3 regions of the Pseudomonas tritici genome follow, and region 1 is predicted to be linked to each of the others. Evidence: predicted binding sites of a transcription regulator. Region 1 holds the regulator's gene; each other region holds the start of a gene.
What was found. The regulator sigma-54, encoded in region 1, starts transcription at its own class of promoters, with help from an activator protein. The targets are predictions, from matches to a motif close to ANTGGCATNNANNTTGCTNT.

Region 1 (4,615 bases):
AACTGGTGGTTCTGGACGAGCTTCTTGGCCAACTCAACCTAAGCTATGAGCAGGTCGCCTACTTGGGCGATGACCTGCCCGACCTGCCGGTGATTCGTCGAGTGGGCCTGGGCATGGCCGTTGCCAATGCGGCAGCCTTTGTTCGCGAGCATGCCCATGGCATCACCACCGCCCGTGGCGGTGAAGGTGCCGCCCGCGAATTCTGCGAGCTGATCCTGCGTGCCCAAGGCAGCCTTGAAGCGGCCCACGCCGCCTACTTATAGAGCGTTTTATGCTGAGCAAAAAGATTCGCAACTTCCTGCTATTCGCAGTCATCGCCGCACTGTTCCTGGCGGTGGGCTACTGGAATATCAGCCCGGAGCGCTTTCTCGACCAGCCTGCTGCGCAGGTTGACGAGGGGGTTATCGACTATTACGCCACCAATGCCAAAAGCGTGCAGTTCCTGCCCGACGGCAAGGTGCAGTACGAGATGACCTCGGACAAGGTCGAGCACGTGAAAGCCAGCGAAGTGACCCTGCTGACCAACCCGGACATGAACATTTACCGCGGTACCGAGTTCCCATGGCACGTCACCAGCAAGCGTGGCGAGGTCAACCCGGACGGTACCGAGGTAGAACTGATCGACTCGGTGCGCGTTGCGCGCACTGACGATAAAAAACGTGAGACCGTGATTACCACCAGTCGCATGACCGTATTCCCGCAGAAGCAATATGCGCAGACCGAGCAAGACGTTAGAATCGACGGCGCTGGCGGTGTATCGACTGGCAAGGGAATGAAAGCGTATTTGAAAGAAAGCAGGATACACCTGCTATCGAACGTAAGAGGACAGTATGAGGCTCGTTAAAACTCTCCCTATTTTGCTCGGCCTGGGCGCAGCACTGGGAAGCGTGAGCGCCTGGGCTCTGCCGAACGATAGCCAGCAGCCGATCCACATTTCGGCTGACGATGCGCAACTGGATGACAAGCAAGGCGTCGCCACCTACACAGGCGGCGTGATCATCACCCAGGGCTCGATGAAGATCACCGGCAACACGGTGACCCTGACTCGCACCCAGGCTGGCGATATTGACGTGGTCACTTCGGTGGGCAACCTGGCTTACTTCGAACAGAAGCAGTCCGCTACCGACACCGGCCCGATGAAGGGTTACGGCAAGACCATCCAGTACCACGCCCAGCAGAACCGCATTGTGCTGATCGACCAAGCCAAGGTGCTCAGCCCCGACGGCAACTCCACGGAAGGTGAGAAGATCACCTATGACACCGTGAAACAGATCGCTAACGCCGGTCGTGCCAATGGCAACAAGGTCACCGCACCGCGCCCACGCATCGACATGGTTATCCAGCCGAAGAAGAAGGCCGAGTAATGGCAACCCTGAAAGCCCAGCATCTGGCCAAGGCCTATAAAGGCCGTCAGGTCGTGCGCGACGTCAGCCTGTCGATCGACAGCGGCCAGATCGTCGGCTTGCTCGGCCCCAATGGCGCCGGCAAGACCACCTGCTTCTACATGATCGTCGGACTGGTCCAGGCGGATCAGGGTCGCGTATTGATCGATGACCTGGACGTGAGCCACCAGCCGATGCACGGCCGCGCCCGCGCCGGTATCGGCTATCTCCCGCAGGAAGCGTCGATCTTCCGCAAACTGTCGGTGGCCGACAACATCATGGCCATCCTCGAGACCCGCAAGGAGCTCGACCGTGACGGCCGTCGCAAGGAGCTGGAAAGCCTGCTGCAGGAATTCCACATCAACCATATCCGCGACAACCTCGGCATGAGCCTGTCCGGTGGTGAGCGCCGCCGCGTAGAAATCGCTCGTGCCCTGGCCACTGCACCGAAGTTCATCCTGTTGGACGAACCGTTTGCCGGCGTCGACCCAATATCGGTCGGCGACATCAAGCAGATCATTCACCACCTCAAGGCTAAGGGCATTGGCGTGCTGATCACTGACCACAACGTCCGTGAGACGCTCGATATCTGCGAAACCGCGTATATCGTCAACGATGGTCAACTGATCGCTGAAGGCGACTCCGCCACCATCCTGGCCAATGAACTGGTCAAGGAAGTGTACCTGGGTCACGAGTTCCGCCTGTAAACACCGTGGTGTCACGGCCGATTGCCAAGGTGCGCGGGAGTCAATGAAAACCTCTGGATTTTTATTGTTACCGCGCTCTAGGCAAAGCCCCCGATATCAGGCATATAATTTGCTTATGTTTGGCGCTCACGCGCCCTGTCGTGGATGGCGCATTGCGCCGGCGAATAAGGTGTTAAGCCCCTGCCATGAAACCATCGCTAGTCCTGAGAATGGGCCAGCAGCTGACGATGACACCGCAGCTGCAACAGGCCATCCGCCTGCTCCAATTGTCGACCCTGGACCTGCAACAGGAAATCCAGGAGGCCCTGGAGTCCAATCCGATGCTCGAACGCCAGGAAGAAGGCGACGACTTCGATAATGCAGACCCGCTGGCCGATAACATCGAGCAAAAACCCAACCCCGATGTGCAGGAACCCTCCTATCAGGAAACCGCCCCAACGGTGGATAACCTCGAGGAAGGCGACTGGAACGAACGCATTCCCAACGAGCTTCCCGTCGACACCGCCTGGGAAGACGTCTACCAGACCAGCGCCAGCAGCCTGCCCAGCAATGACGATGACGAGTGGGATTTCACCACCCGCACCTCCGCCGGCGAAAGCCTGCAAAGCCACCTGCTGTGGCAACTGAACCTGGCGCCGATGTCGGACACCGATCGCCTGATCGCCGTGACCCTGATCGACTGCATCAATAACCAGGGCTACTTGGACGAGACGCTTGAGGAAATTCTCGAAGCATTCGACCCTGAACTGGATATCGAGCTGGACGAGATCGAAGCCGTCCTGCACCGCATCCAGCAGTTCGAACCCGCTGGCATCGGTGCGCGCTCCCTCAGCGAATGCCTGCTGCTGCAATTGCGCCAACTGCCCGCCAAGACCCCCTGGCTCGCCGAAGCCCAGCGCCTGGTCACCGATTACATCGACATGCTGGGCAGCCGCGACTACAGCCAACTGATGCGCCGCATGAAGCTCAAGGAAGACGACCTGCGCCAGGTCATTGAGCTGGTACAAAGCCTCAACCCGCGTCCTGGCTCGCAAATCGAGTCCAGCGAAGCCGAATACGTGGTTCCCGACGTGATCGTGCGCAAGGATAACGAGCGCTGGCTGGTTGAACTGAACCAGGAGTCGGTGCCACGCCTGCGGGTCAACCCGCAATACGCCGGTTTTGTGCGTCGCGCTGACACCAGCGCCGATAACACCTTCATGCGCAACCAATTGCAGGAAGCTCGCTGGTTTATCAAGAGCCTGCAAAGCCGCAACGAAACCCTGATGAAAGTGGCCACCCAGATCGTCGAGCACCAGCGCGGCTTCCTGGAATACGGCGACGAGGCGATGAAACCGTTGGTACTGCATGACATCGCCGAGGCGGTTGGCATGCATGAATCGACGATTTCTCGGGTAACCACGCAAAAATTCATGCATACCCCACGGGGTATTTATGAACTGAAATACTTTTTCTCCAGCCACGTCAGCACCTCCGAAGGCGGTGAATGCTCGTCCACGGCGATTCGCGCGATCATCAAAAAACTGGTTGCCGCGGAAAATCAGAAAAAGCCATTGAGTGACAGTAAGATCGCTGGTTTACTGGAGGCACAAGGCATTCAGGTCGCCCGTCGAACCGTCGCCAAGTACCGCGAGTCCCTCGGGATCGCGCCTTCCAGCGAGCGTAAGCGTTTGATGTGACGGGCGGGCCACAGCGTTCCAGTGGCAGGCGCTTTCGCCTGTCGCTTTATGCACTGGCAACGAAGGAGAAGCTGTATGCAAGTCAACATCAGTGGACACCAGCTGGAAGTCACCAAACCCCTGCGTGAATACACCGAAAGCAAGCTGAACAAGCTTGCGGGGCATTTTGACAAGATCACCAACGTGCAGGTCATCATGGAGGTCGATAAGCTCAAGCAGAAAATCGAGGCCACCCTGCACGTACCGAATGCCAAGCTCGTCGCCAATGCGGAACATGAGGACATGTACGCGGCGATCGACTCGCTCTACGACAAGCTGGACCGCCAACTCATAAAGCATAAGGAAAAGAATCTGCACCTGATGCAAGGTACAGGTCGTTAACTCTCCCCCCATGATCCGACTTGAAACCATCCTGACCCCCGGCCGTTCCCTTGTGAACGTGCCGGGCGGCAGTAAAAAACGCGCCCTCGAACAAATTGCCAACCTGATCGGCCGTGAAGTGCCTGAACTGGAAACGCAAACTGTGTACGAGGCACTGATTGCTCGTGAAAAACTTGGCTCGACCGGTTTTGGTAACGGCATCGCTATTCCCCACTGCCGCCTCAAAGGCTGCGAGACGCCTGTCAGCGCCCTGCTGCACTTGGACCATCCCATCGATTTCGACGCTATCGATGGCGCCCCGGTCGACCTGCTGTTTGTTTTGCTGGTCCCGGAAGCTGCCACCGATGCACACCTGGAACTGCTTCGGCAGATCGCCAGCATGCTCGACCGCAAGGAAGTACGCGACAAACTGCGCAGTGCCAGCAGTAATGAGGCGCTGTATCAGGTTGTCGTGGACGAACAGAAC
Region 2 (4,615 bases), 1.3 Mb from region 1:
GCTTCAACGCTTGGCAATTCATCTACCGACACAGCTGCCTTGGCTTTGCCTTTGACTGCTTTGACAGGTGCGTCATCGCCAGCGTCATCACCTTCGTCAGCAACGTCTTCGACCGCCGCTTCAAGACCTTCCTCGGTCTCGTCGTCGTCACCTACTTCGAGTTCGTCGTTTTCCAGATCATCGTCGCTCATGTTCTACCTCATGACTTGCGAAAAGCAGATTAGTTATAGCCCAGCTTCACCCTCTGTCGACGGCTGCCGGAAAAAAATCAACATCCACCGGATAACCAGTGGCTTACGCCCCATCACCGTGCAAGGTGGCGAGGACTTTACGAGCACCGCCATGATCACGGTGCTCGCCCAGATAAACACCTTGCCAGGTCCCTATCGCCAAGCGGCCGGCCTGCACCGGCAAACTCAGCTGGCAGCCCAGGAGACTGGCCTTGAAATGCGCCGGCAGGTCATCCGGACCTTCGTCGTTGTGTTCGAACCCTGCACGCCCTTGCGGCACCAGCGAGTTGAAAAAACGTTCGAAGTCACGGCGAACCGCCGGGTCGGCATTCTCGTTGATGGTCAACGAGGCCGAGGTGTGCTGCAGCCACAAATGCAACAAGCCCACGCGACAGGCCTTCAATTCAGGCAAGCCGGCCAGCAACTCATCGGTCACCAGGTGAAAGCCCCGGGGCTTGGCCCGCAGGGTAATCAAGGTCTGTTGCCACATACAGTTCTCCGCCCATCGGCGCGCATTCTAGCGCGCTCTGGGAAAAAACAAAGTGCCGAATACGCCTACATGCCTGTAAGACATTGGCACGCTGAAAAGCGCCGTGTGCATCCCATCACAAACGCTGCTTAAAAACCGGTACAGCTTGGTATGACTGACAAACGCCAGGCAAAAAAATGCCCGGCAAGCCGGGCATCTTTTTTTCGCGTAATTACAAGTTGTAACCGCGCTCGTTGTGTTGCGCCAGGTCGAGGCCGACAGCCTCTTCCTCTTCGGTGACACGCAGGCCCATGACCATGTCCAGCACCTTGAGGATGATGTAGGTCACGATAGCCGTGTAGATCACGGTGAAACCTACGCCTTTGCACTGGATCCAGACCTGTGCAGCCACGTCAGTCACAGTGCCGAAGCCGCCCAGTGCCGGGGCTGCAAACACACCGGTGAGGATCGCACCGACGATACCGCCGATACCGTGCACGCCGAACGCGTCCAGGGAGTCGTCGTAGCCCAGCTTGCGCTTAAGGCTGGTGGCGCAGAAGAAGCAGATCACACCGGCGACCAGACCGATCACCAGGGCGCCCATCGGGCCGACGGTGCCGGCAGCCGGGGTCACTGCAACCAAGCCAGCCACTACGCCCGAGGCGATACCCAGTGCGCTTGGCTTACCGTGAGTGATCCACTCAGCGAACATCCAGCCCAGCGCCGCAGCAGCGGTAGCGATCTGGGTAACCAGCATCGCCATGCCGGCGGTGCCGTTGGCGGCAGCAGCGGAACCGGCGTTGAAGCCGAACCAGCCCACCCACAGCATGGCCGCGCCGATCAGGGTGTAACCCAGGTTGTGCGGTGCCATTGGGGTGGTCGGGAAGCCTTTGCGCTTGCCGAGCACGATGCACGCTACCAGGCCAGCCACACCGGCGTTGATGTGCACCACGGTGCCGCCAGCGAAGTCCAGCACGCCCCAGTCCCACAACAGGCCACCGTTACCGCTCCAGACCATGTGCGCGATTGGCGCATAGACCAGGGTGAACCAGATAGCCATGAAGATCAGCATCGCGGAGAACTTCATGCGCTCGGCGAAGGCACCGACGATCAGCGCCGGGGTGATGATGGCGAAGGTCATCTGGAAGGTGATGAACACCGCTTCAGGGAACAGTGCCGCAGGCCCGGTGATGCTGGCCGGGGTAACGCCCGCCAGGAACGCCTTGCCCATGCCGCCGAAGAAGGAGTTGAAGTTGACGACGCCCTGCTCCATCCCAGTCGTATCAAACGCGATGCTGTAGCCGTAGACGACCCACAGGATGCTGATCAGGCCGGTGATAGCAAAGCACTGCATCATCACGGAAAGAATGTTTTTGGAGCGCACCATGCCGCCGTAGAACAGCGCCAGGCCGGGAATGGTCATGAACAGCACCAGCGCGGTGGACGTGAGCATCCACGCGGTGTCGCCGGAATTGAGGACTGGAGCCGCCACTTCGTCTGCCGCCATGGCCAGGCTTGGCATTACGATGGACAACAGGGCTCCGAGCCCTGCGAATTTACGCAGAGTCATATTGTTTTCTCCTGGGGCGTTGGGGTTTGGCGGCTTAGATTGCGTCGGTATCGGTTTCGCCGGTACGGATGCGAATAGCCTGTTCCAGATTGACCACGAAGATCTTGCCGTCACCGATCTTGCCGGTGTTGGCGGCCTTGGTTATCGCCTCGATAACCCGGTCAAGATCCTTGTCGTCAATGGCGACATCAATCTTCACCTTTGGCAGGAAATCGACCACGTATTCCGCGCCGCGATACAGCTCGGTGTGACCCTTCTGCCGACCGAAGCCTTTGACCTCAGTAACGGTAATGCCCTGCACGCCGATCTCGGACAACGACTCGCGTACATCGTCCAACTTGAACGGCTTGATGATGGCAGTGACTAGCTTCATGAAAACTCTCTCCCGAATTGGTGGACTTGCCCCAGGAAAACAAACCCGTCTCAAGTCTAAGCGCAGTGCCTGGCTTTGTAACGCGTCGTCGCCTCGGCATTTGCCTCTGCGACGCCAGCAAACCACTGGTGACGAAACCTGTACCCCTGATCCGTCGGCGCACTGCATTCGTCACAGCGACTGCATCAGTGCATGGGTCATGATCGTCTAAGCAGAAACCTTGCCAGCTCCGTAAAAATCACTGAAATCAGTCCTTTGCCCACTTATGCCCACCTGCGGGACCTAATGGCGGCGGCAATGCGCACAAAAACAGTGCGCCAGCGCCCAACCCTCTGCGCGAAAAGCGTGCGTGCGCCGCCATGAAAAAGACTATAGACGCTGCGTGATACACTGCCGGCCAACAGTTTTCCGGAATATTTCCCATGCTCGCGCCCAAAGACCTCCTCGACGCCCTGAGCGGCCACGCCTCCCGCCTGTTCAACGGTGATACCCCGCTGCCTCGCAATGAGATCGAAAGCCAATTCAAGGCATTGCTGCAAAGCGGCTTCAGCAAACTTGATCTGGTCAGCCGGGAAGAGTTCGATAGCCAGATGGTGGTGCTTGCCCGCACGCGTGCGCGATTGGAGACCCTGGAGGCTAAAGTCGCGGAGTTGGAAGCACGGTTGACGCCAGCGGGCGATTAACCGGCATCAAACCCTCCATGTGGGGCTTGCCCGCCCTTGACCGGCGCCTGCTGAAAATACAATTCAGCTTTTTGCTGGTGGTGCTGGGTGGACGCTGCAACCAGCTGGCTGTAGCGTGGTGGGCCTTGCAGGAAACCGGTTCCGCCCTCGCCTTCGCCAACATGATCGCCTGTTCAATCGCGGCGGAAGTGCTCGCCCGGCCACTGCTGGGATGGCTGGGTGACAAGTACAACAAGATTCTGATCCTCAAGCTGGCCTCCCTGACAAGCGTGCTGACCGCGTTGCTGATGGTTGTGCTGTCCGCTACGCAGTTGTTCAACCCGTGGAGTGTCGGCGCCCTGATGCTGGTCGGCAGTGCCGTCGCCGGCGTGCGCGACCCGCTGCAATCGTCGATTATTCCGTTGTTCGCAGGCGCCGATCAGGTCTCACTCGCCGTTCGCACCAAAAGCATGCTGTCGTCCATTGCCAACTTGCTTGGCCCCGTCATTGCCAGCGCGCTGATTTTCGGTTTTGGAACCACGCTGACTTTTACCGTCGACTGTTTTGCGATGCTGGGAGCGGCACTGTTGGTTGCAACGGTCCCAAGCCAGCTCGGCGCCAGTGCTCCGGATGAACAAGCGCCAACCTCCAACGGCTTCAGAATGATTTATTCGGGATTCAAGGCGGTCTATGGCGTGAAAGTCGAGTTCTACCTCGCCCTCGTGGCGATGCTCGTCAATTTTGCCCTCTTTCCGTTCTTTACCATCCTGCTGCCGTTGTATGTGAAGACGGTTATCCAGTACCCGGTGACCTACCTCGGCCTGCTGGATGCGTGTTTCGGCCTGGGCATTTTGGCGGGCAGCTACAAGATCGTCGGCTGGCTGGGCGAGCGTGTGCCCCGTGACCTCTGTGTCGCTGCGGGGTTTGCACTGTTGGGGGGCAATATGTGGCTGGCCGGTACGCTCTCGTCGATGTTCGTGGTACCGCTGGCGTTTTTCTGCGGCGGGGTCGGGCTGATGCTGATCAACATTCCGACCTCTGCCGTCAGGTTGCTGGCGACACCCAAGCAGCATCGCAATCGGATCTTTGCCACCGTGTCCTTCCTCTCCGCAGCCGCCAGCCCGCTGGGCAGTTTTGCCATGAACGGCCTGATCGCTCACCTCGGTGTCGCACTGACCATCACGTCACTGGGTGCGATGGTGCTGGGGTTATCGCTGCTGGTGTTCCTGATTCCCGATTTCCGCACCTTCATGCGCTCCCCCGACACACAACTCAGCAATGCTTATCTGGATAAATATCCCGACGCCTTTG
Region 3 (4,615 bases), 2.6 Mb from region 1:
GATGCGCGCACGGAAGGCTTCGATTTCGGCCTTCGTGGACGCCGGGCCGACCAGCATGCCGTAGCCGCCGGAGCCTTGGGTTTCCTTCACCACCAGGTCCGGCAGGTTGGCCAATACGTGGGACAGTTCGTCAGGCTTACGGCATTGGAATGTCGGAACGTTCTTCAGGATGGGTTCTTCATCCAGGTAAAAACGGATCATCTCGGTGACGAAGGGGTACACCGACTTGTCATCCGCCACCCCGGTGCCGATGGCATTGGCCAGCACTACGTTGCCCGAGCGATAAGCCGCGAGCAGGCCAGGCACGCCGAGCATGGAATCCGGGTTGAAGGCCAATGGGTCGAGGAACGCATCGTCGAGGCGGCGGTAGATCACGTCCACGGCCTTGGGGCCATCGGTGGTGCGCATGAATACGCGGTCATCGCGCACAAACAGGTCGGCGCCTTCCACCAGCTCCACGCCCATTTCCCGGGCCAGGAACGCATGTTCAAAGAACGCGCTGTTAAAGCGGCCCGGGGTCAGCACGACCACGCTGGGGTTATCCAGGGGGCTGGAGCTTTTCAGGGTGTCGAGCAACAGGTTGGGGTAATGATCGATGGGCGCGATACGCTGGGCGGCGAACAGTTCGGGGAACAGGCGCATCATCATCTTGCGGTCTTCGAGCATGTAGCTGACGCCGCTCGGGGTACGCAGGTTGTCTTCAAGCACGTAGTACGTGCCGTCGCCGTCACGTACGAGGTCGACACCGGAGACGTGGGAATACAGGTCGCGGTGCAGATTCAAACCCTGCATCGCCAGTTGGTATTGCTCGTTGGCCAGCACCTGTTCGGCAGGAATGATCCCTGCCTTGATGATGCGTTGCTCGTGATACAGGTCGGCGAGAAACATATTCAGCGCCTTGACCCTTTGGATGCAGCCGCGCTCGACAATCCGCCATTCGCTGGCGGGAATGCTGCGCGGGATGGTGTCGAACGGAATCAGGCGCTCGGTGCCCTGCTCGTCCCCGTAGAGCGTGAAGGTGATACCGGCGCGGTGAAACAGCAAATCGGCCTCACGCCGGCGCTGGGCCAGCAGTTCAGCAGGGGTATCAGCCAACCAGCGGGCGAACTCGCGGTAATGCGGTCGGACCTGCCCTGCCCCGTCGTACATTTCATCGTAATAAGTGCGGATCATGCCGAACTCCTTGTCACCCGGGCGCTAGAACCATCGCAAGGCCCGTGCCAGCGGCATAAACACTTAAGAATCAGTGAGTTGAATAAGCACCGGAATCCATTCGCACCGTCCTGGTGCGCAGAATGCCCGGTGCACTGCCCCCTGCTTCATCGCAATGCGGGCTTTGACTATCAACAGCATAGCCAGAGTTGATTTCACTGCCCGGTCAAGCGTACGGATAATTACCAACATCTGCTGAACAGGACGTGTCCTACAGCTCAACCCTTTGCGCGATCGGTAACGTAGTGCTTCGTGTACCGACCGGCCTCCCGGTCTTCCCTTTTGGCCACCCTGCTCGGGTGGCCTTTTTTTTGGCCCTGAAAAGACCTGGATGGGCGCCAAAAACAAAATCGGCCGACCCAAAGGTCAGCCGATACGCTGTGTTTCTCATACTGCTCGCTGCTACATGGGTAACCCACGCACCTCCTGCTTCACGCCCCATCCCTCGATGATCCCGCCCAGCGGCTCGACCACCGCCTCAAAGTCTTGCTCGAAGTCTCCTATGCCGTCGTAGGTGGCAGACATGATTTTGCTCAGTTCCAAGTACCAGGCGCCATCGTCGCGCGCACTGACCTGGGCATTCAGCGATTCCCCACGAAACTCACCCGCAGCCCTGCGCGCCCGTTCTTCATCAGGAAAAATGGCGTAGAACTCAATGGGGTGGAAGCGTGAAAAGTCAAAGCCGCCCTCTTTCATGCGGCGCAGAACATTGGTGCTGATGTCTTCTTGATAGGCTGTGCTCATGAAAAGTGCTCCTCAGACTGATGGATAGACTTTCCGTGCTTCCCGAAGCCCACGCCGTACTGGCGTGGGAGCTACGGCAATAACATCACCGCTGGAAAACAAGCATGTAGCTGACAAGACCAGTACCTAGCGATTCATTCGCTGATCTCACTTGCAGAGTAGCGCGAAGCTATCGCCTCCACCAGAGGTGCTTGAAGGGTGTACAGCGAATGTTCAGACGGCAGGAGAGATGTCGAGGATCTGGATACTGTTCTGGTCTTTGAGGATCTTGACCGTAGGATCGGACTGGCGGCCCTCAAGGTCATTGAGGTCGAGCTCGGCGGCGACAGGCACCAGTTTGTTGCGAATCATGTGCGCAGCATCTTCGAGGCTAGGTCTTTGTTCGCAGGTGAACTGCTCCACGGACTGTACGCCGTGATCATCAACGAAAGTAATCTGCCACTTTTGCATCGGTGCCTCCTCGATAAAGCCCGCGTGTGGGCTCACATCTATCTGGACCTTGAGGGTTCGGCAAACGTTCCACTCTGGGCAGGAAGCACCGGATCAAATGCGCTTATTTTTCAGCGTGTTCTTTCAAGGCTTTCAAGGTGTTGAACGGCGCGTCCACCACGAACTTGTTGGCCAACCACGATGGCACGCTGCCGCCTGGCTCGGTGTGTACCTGGTAAGTGACTTCGGTCTGGTTGTCGCCTTTTGGCACCAGTTTCCAGAAGCCTTCGACTTGGGCAACCCGTACGAAGCCTTTTTCTTCTGGCTGATAGGTCGGGACCTCCAGCAAGGTTCGGGTCACGCTGCCGTCAGCGCCCTTGGAGGTGGTGATTTTGAGGATCGAATCACGATTACTGACGGGGAACGGAGCATTGAACTGGGTGTAGGTGTAGCTGACGTCACCCTCGTGTTTCAGCAGTTTTTGCAATTTGCACTCGTGAATCCATTTGCAGGCACCCGCTACGTCTTCCTGCAGCGCAACAATCTTGGCAACCGGCGCCTTGACCACGGTCACGCCGCGATACGCCTTGTACTTGGAGCCGGCAACTTCGCTCAGGGACACCTTGATACCGTCTTCGTCCTTGGCGACTTGCCAATCCTCAGCCTGGGCAGTAGCAGCAAACAACACCGTAAAACCGCACAACACAGCCATTCGTTTCAGCGAACCCATAGGTGTATTCCTTATTGTTGAAGTTACGAGAGTAGAGCCCATCAAGCCGCCGTCATCTGCTCCCACCAGCCGATCAAACGGATGGCATCGGCCTGGTCGGTGCCGCAGACCTCGATGTCCGCCTTGAAATCACTGCACACCGCCGGGCGTTCCGGTTGCCCGAACAGCTGGCATAGCTGTTCGACCGACAGGTGCAGGCAGCGTTCGCCGGCCGGTTTGCCTTGTGGCATTCCAGGTAATGGCGAGCTGATGGAGGGGGCGATGCAGCAAGCGCCACAGCCTTCACGGCAATTCATGACCAGCAGGTCCTCGACGACTCAATGTGGATGGCCGGGCTAGAGTACGCCCTTAAACAGCCGTTTTAAAATGGTCTAACAGGGGTTTTTCGCGGAAAACAAAAGTGACTGGCCAGTCTGCGACAGATGGTCGAAGGGCGGCGTCACGTGTGTGGGAAAAGTTTACTGCTTGAACTCGAATTCCAACGCTGCGCCTTCCACTTCACGCCGCTCTTCATTGCGCAACTGCAGCTTCATCTCATTGCTGAGCAGGCGGCCGTTGATCTGGAATGCACTGTTGTCGGTGGGCTTCTCGCCAAACATCGGCGGCAGCAAGGGCACGCTTTTAGGCTTGGCCATGGTGCCAATGGGCTGAAGGTGCCTGACCATGTCCGTTGGCAATGACAGATCCAACTGTGCCGGTGGCAATTGTGTCTGCGCCACTTCACGGGACGATTTGGATCGACTTGCCGCACGTTTTTTGGCCGCAGCACTTTGCTTCTTCACGGCGGGGGCTTTCTTGGCGGGGGTCTTCTGTTCCGAACTGGCAGCGGGCTTGGTTTCGCTCACAGGTGCTGCCGCCAGCGCGGTGCTGACGTTGCACAGGCTTAACAGGCCAATCACACAAACAGCGCGAAAAATCGAGGTCATATTGCCTACAGCATTAACGGCAGAGGGCCATATGCTCGCTTGTTGTGCGCGGCATGACAAGTGCGCTGATTAGCGCGCTATAGGATTTTTCCCGTTTGTGCGCGTCAAAGGCCGGCTGCCGTTTCCTGGCAAAGCTGGCTGGCAAGCATCCCCAGCGTCATCAGCGCCCGCTCTGCCTCACGGTTCCAGGGCGTACCGCAGTTGAGGCGAATACAGTGATTGAACTGCTCGGTATTACTGAAGATCAGGCCTGGTGCAATGCTGATGCCCTGTTGCAGTGCGCGTACATGCAGTTCCTGGGTATTGACCCGTCCGGGCAAACTGACCCACAAAATGAAGCCGCCGGTCGGGCGGGTCATCTGCGTGCCTTCCGGGAAATATTGCTGCACCGCGAGCTGGAACGCGCTGAGATTCTTGCGGTACTCCTGGCGTATATAGCGCAGGTGCCGATCGTAGCCGCCGTTTTCCAGGTAGGCCGCAACGCCCATCTGGGTGACGCTGCACGCCGAGTGAGTACTGAACATTTGCAGGCGCTGCAGCTCCTGCTGGTATTTGCCGGCGATCATCCAGCCGA

Region 2: glnK (P-II family nitrogen regulator) is a predicted target of sigma-54. The motif match lies at 2,851-2,870, and genes of this name have one in related genera.
Region 3: HU722_RS22255 (circularly permuted type 2 ATP-grasp protein) is a predicted target of sigma-54. The motif match lies at 1,206-1,225, and genes of this name have one in related genera.

The regions. Positions count from the first base shown of each region.
Region 1 is NZ_CP077084.1:1,282,595-1,287,209, reverse strand. Features, by position in the region: gene HU722_RS05655 (KdsC family phosphatase) at 1-263, shown strand, start outside; gene lptC (LPS export ABC transporter periplasmic protein LptC) at 272-844, shown strand; gene lptA (lipopolysaccharide transport periplasmic protein LptA) at 831-1,364, shown strand; gene lptB (LPS export ABC transporter ATP-binding protein) at 1,364-2,089, shown strand; gene HU722_RS05635 (RNA polymerase factor sigma-54) at 2,275-3,768, shown strand; gene hpf (ribosome hibernation-promoting factor, HPF/YfiA family) at 3,844-4,149, shown strand; gene ptsN (PTS IIA-like nitrogen regulatory protein PtsN) at 4,160-4,615, shown strand, end outside.
Region 2 is NZ_CP077084.1:6,227,280-6,231,894, forward strand. Features, by position in the region: gene sutA (dormancy-specific transcriptional regulator SutA) at 1-191, opposite strand, end outside; gene HU722_RS28705 (secondary thiamine-phosphate synthase enzyme YjbQ) at 295-720, opposite strand; gene HU722_RS28710 (ammonium transporter) at 932-2,269, opposite strand; gene glnK (P-II family nitrogen regulator) at 2,304-2,642, opposite strand; gene HU722_RS28720 (accessory factor UbiK family protein) at 3,065-3,325, shown strand; gene HU722_RS28725 (MFS transporter) at 3,343-4,615, shown strand, end outside.
Region 3 is NZ_CP077084.1:4,901,223-4,905,837, forward strand. Features, by position in the region: gene HU722_RS22255 (circularly permuted type 2 ATP-grasp protein) at 1-1,173, opposite strand, end outside; gene HU722_RS22260 (ribonuclease E inhibitor RraB) at 1,615-1,956, opposite strand; gene HU722_RS22265 (hypothetical protein) at 2,170-2,406, opposite strand; gene HU722_RS22270 (START domain-containing protein) at 2,510-3,115, opposite strand; gene HU722_RS22275 (YkgJ family cysteine cluster protein) at 3,157-3,411, opposite strand; gene HU722_RS22280 (translation initiation factor 2) at 3,574-4,041, opposite strand; gene HU722_RS22285 (aminotransferase-like domain-containing protein) at 4,146-4,615, opposite strand, start outside.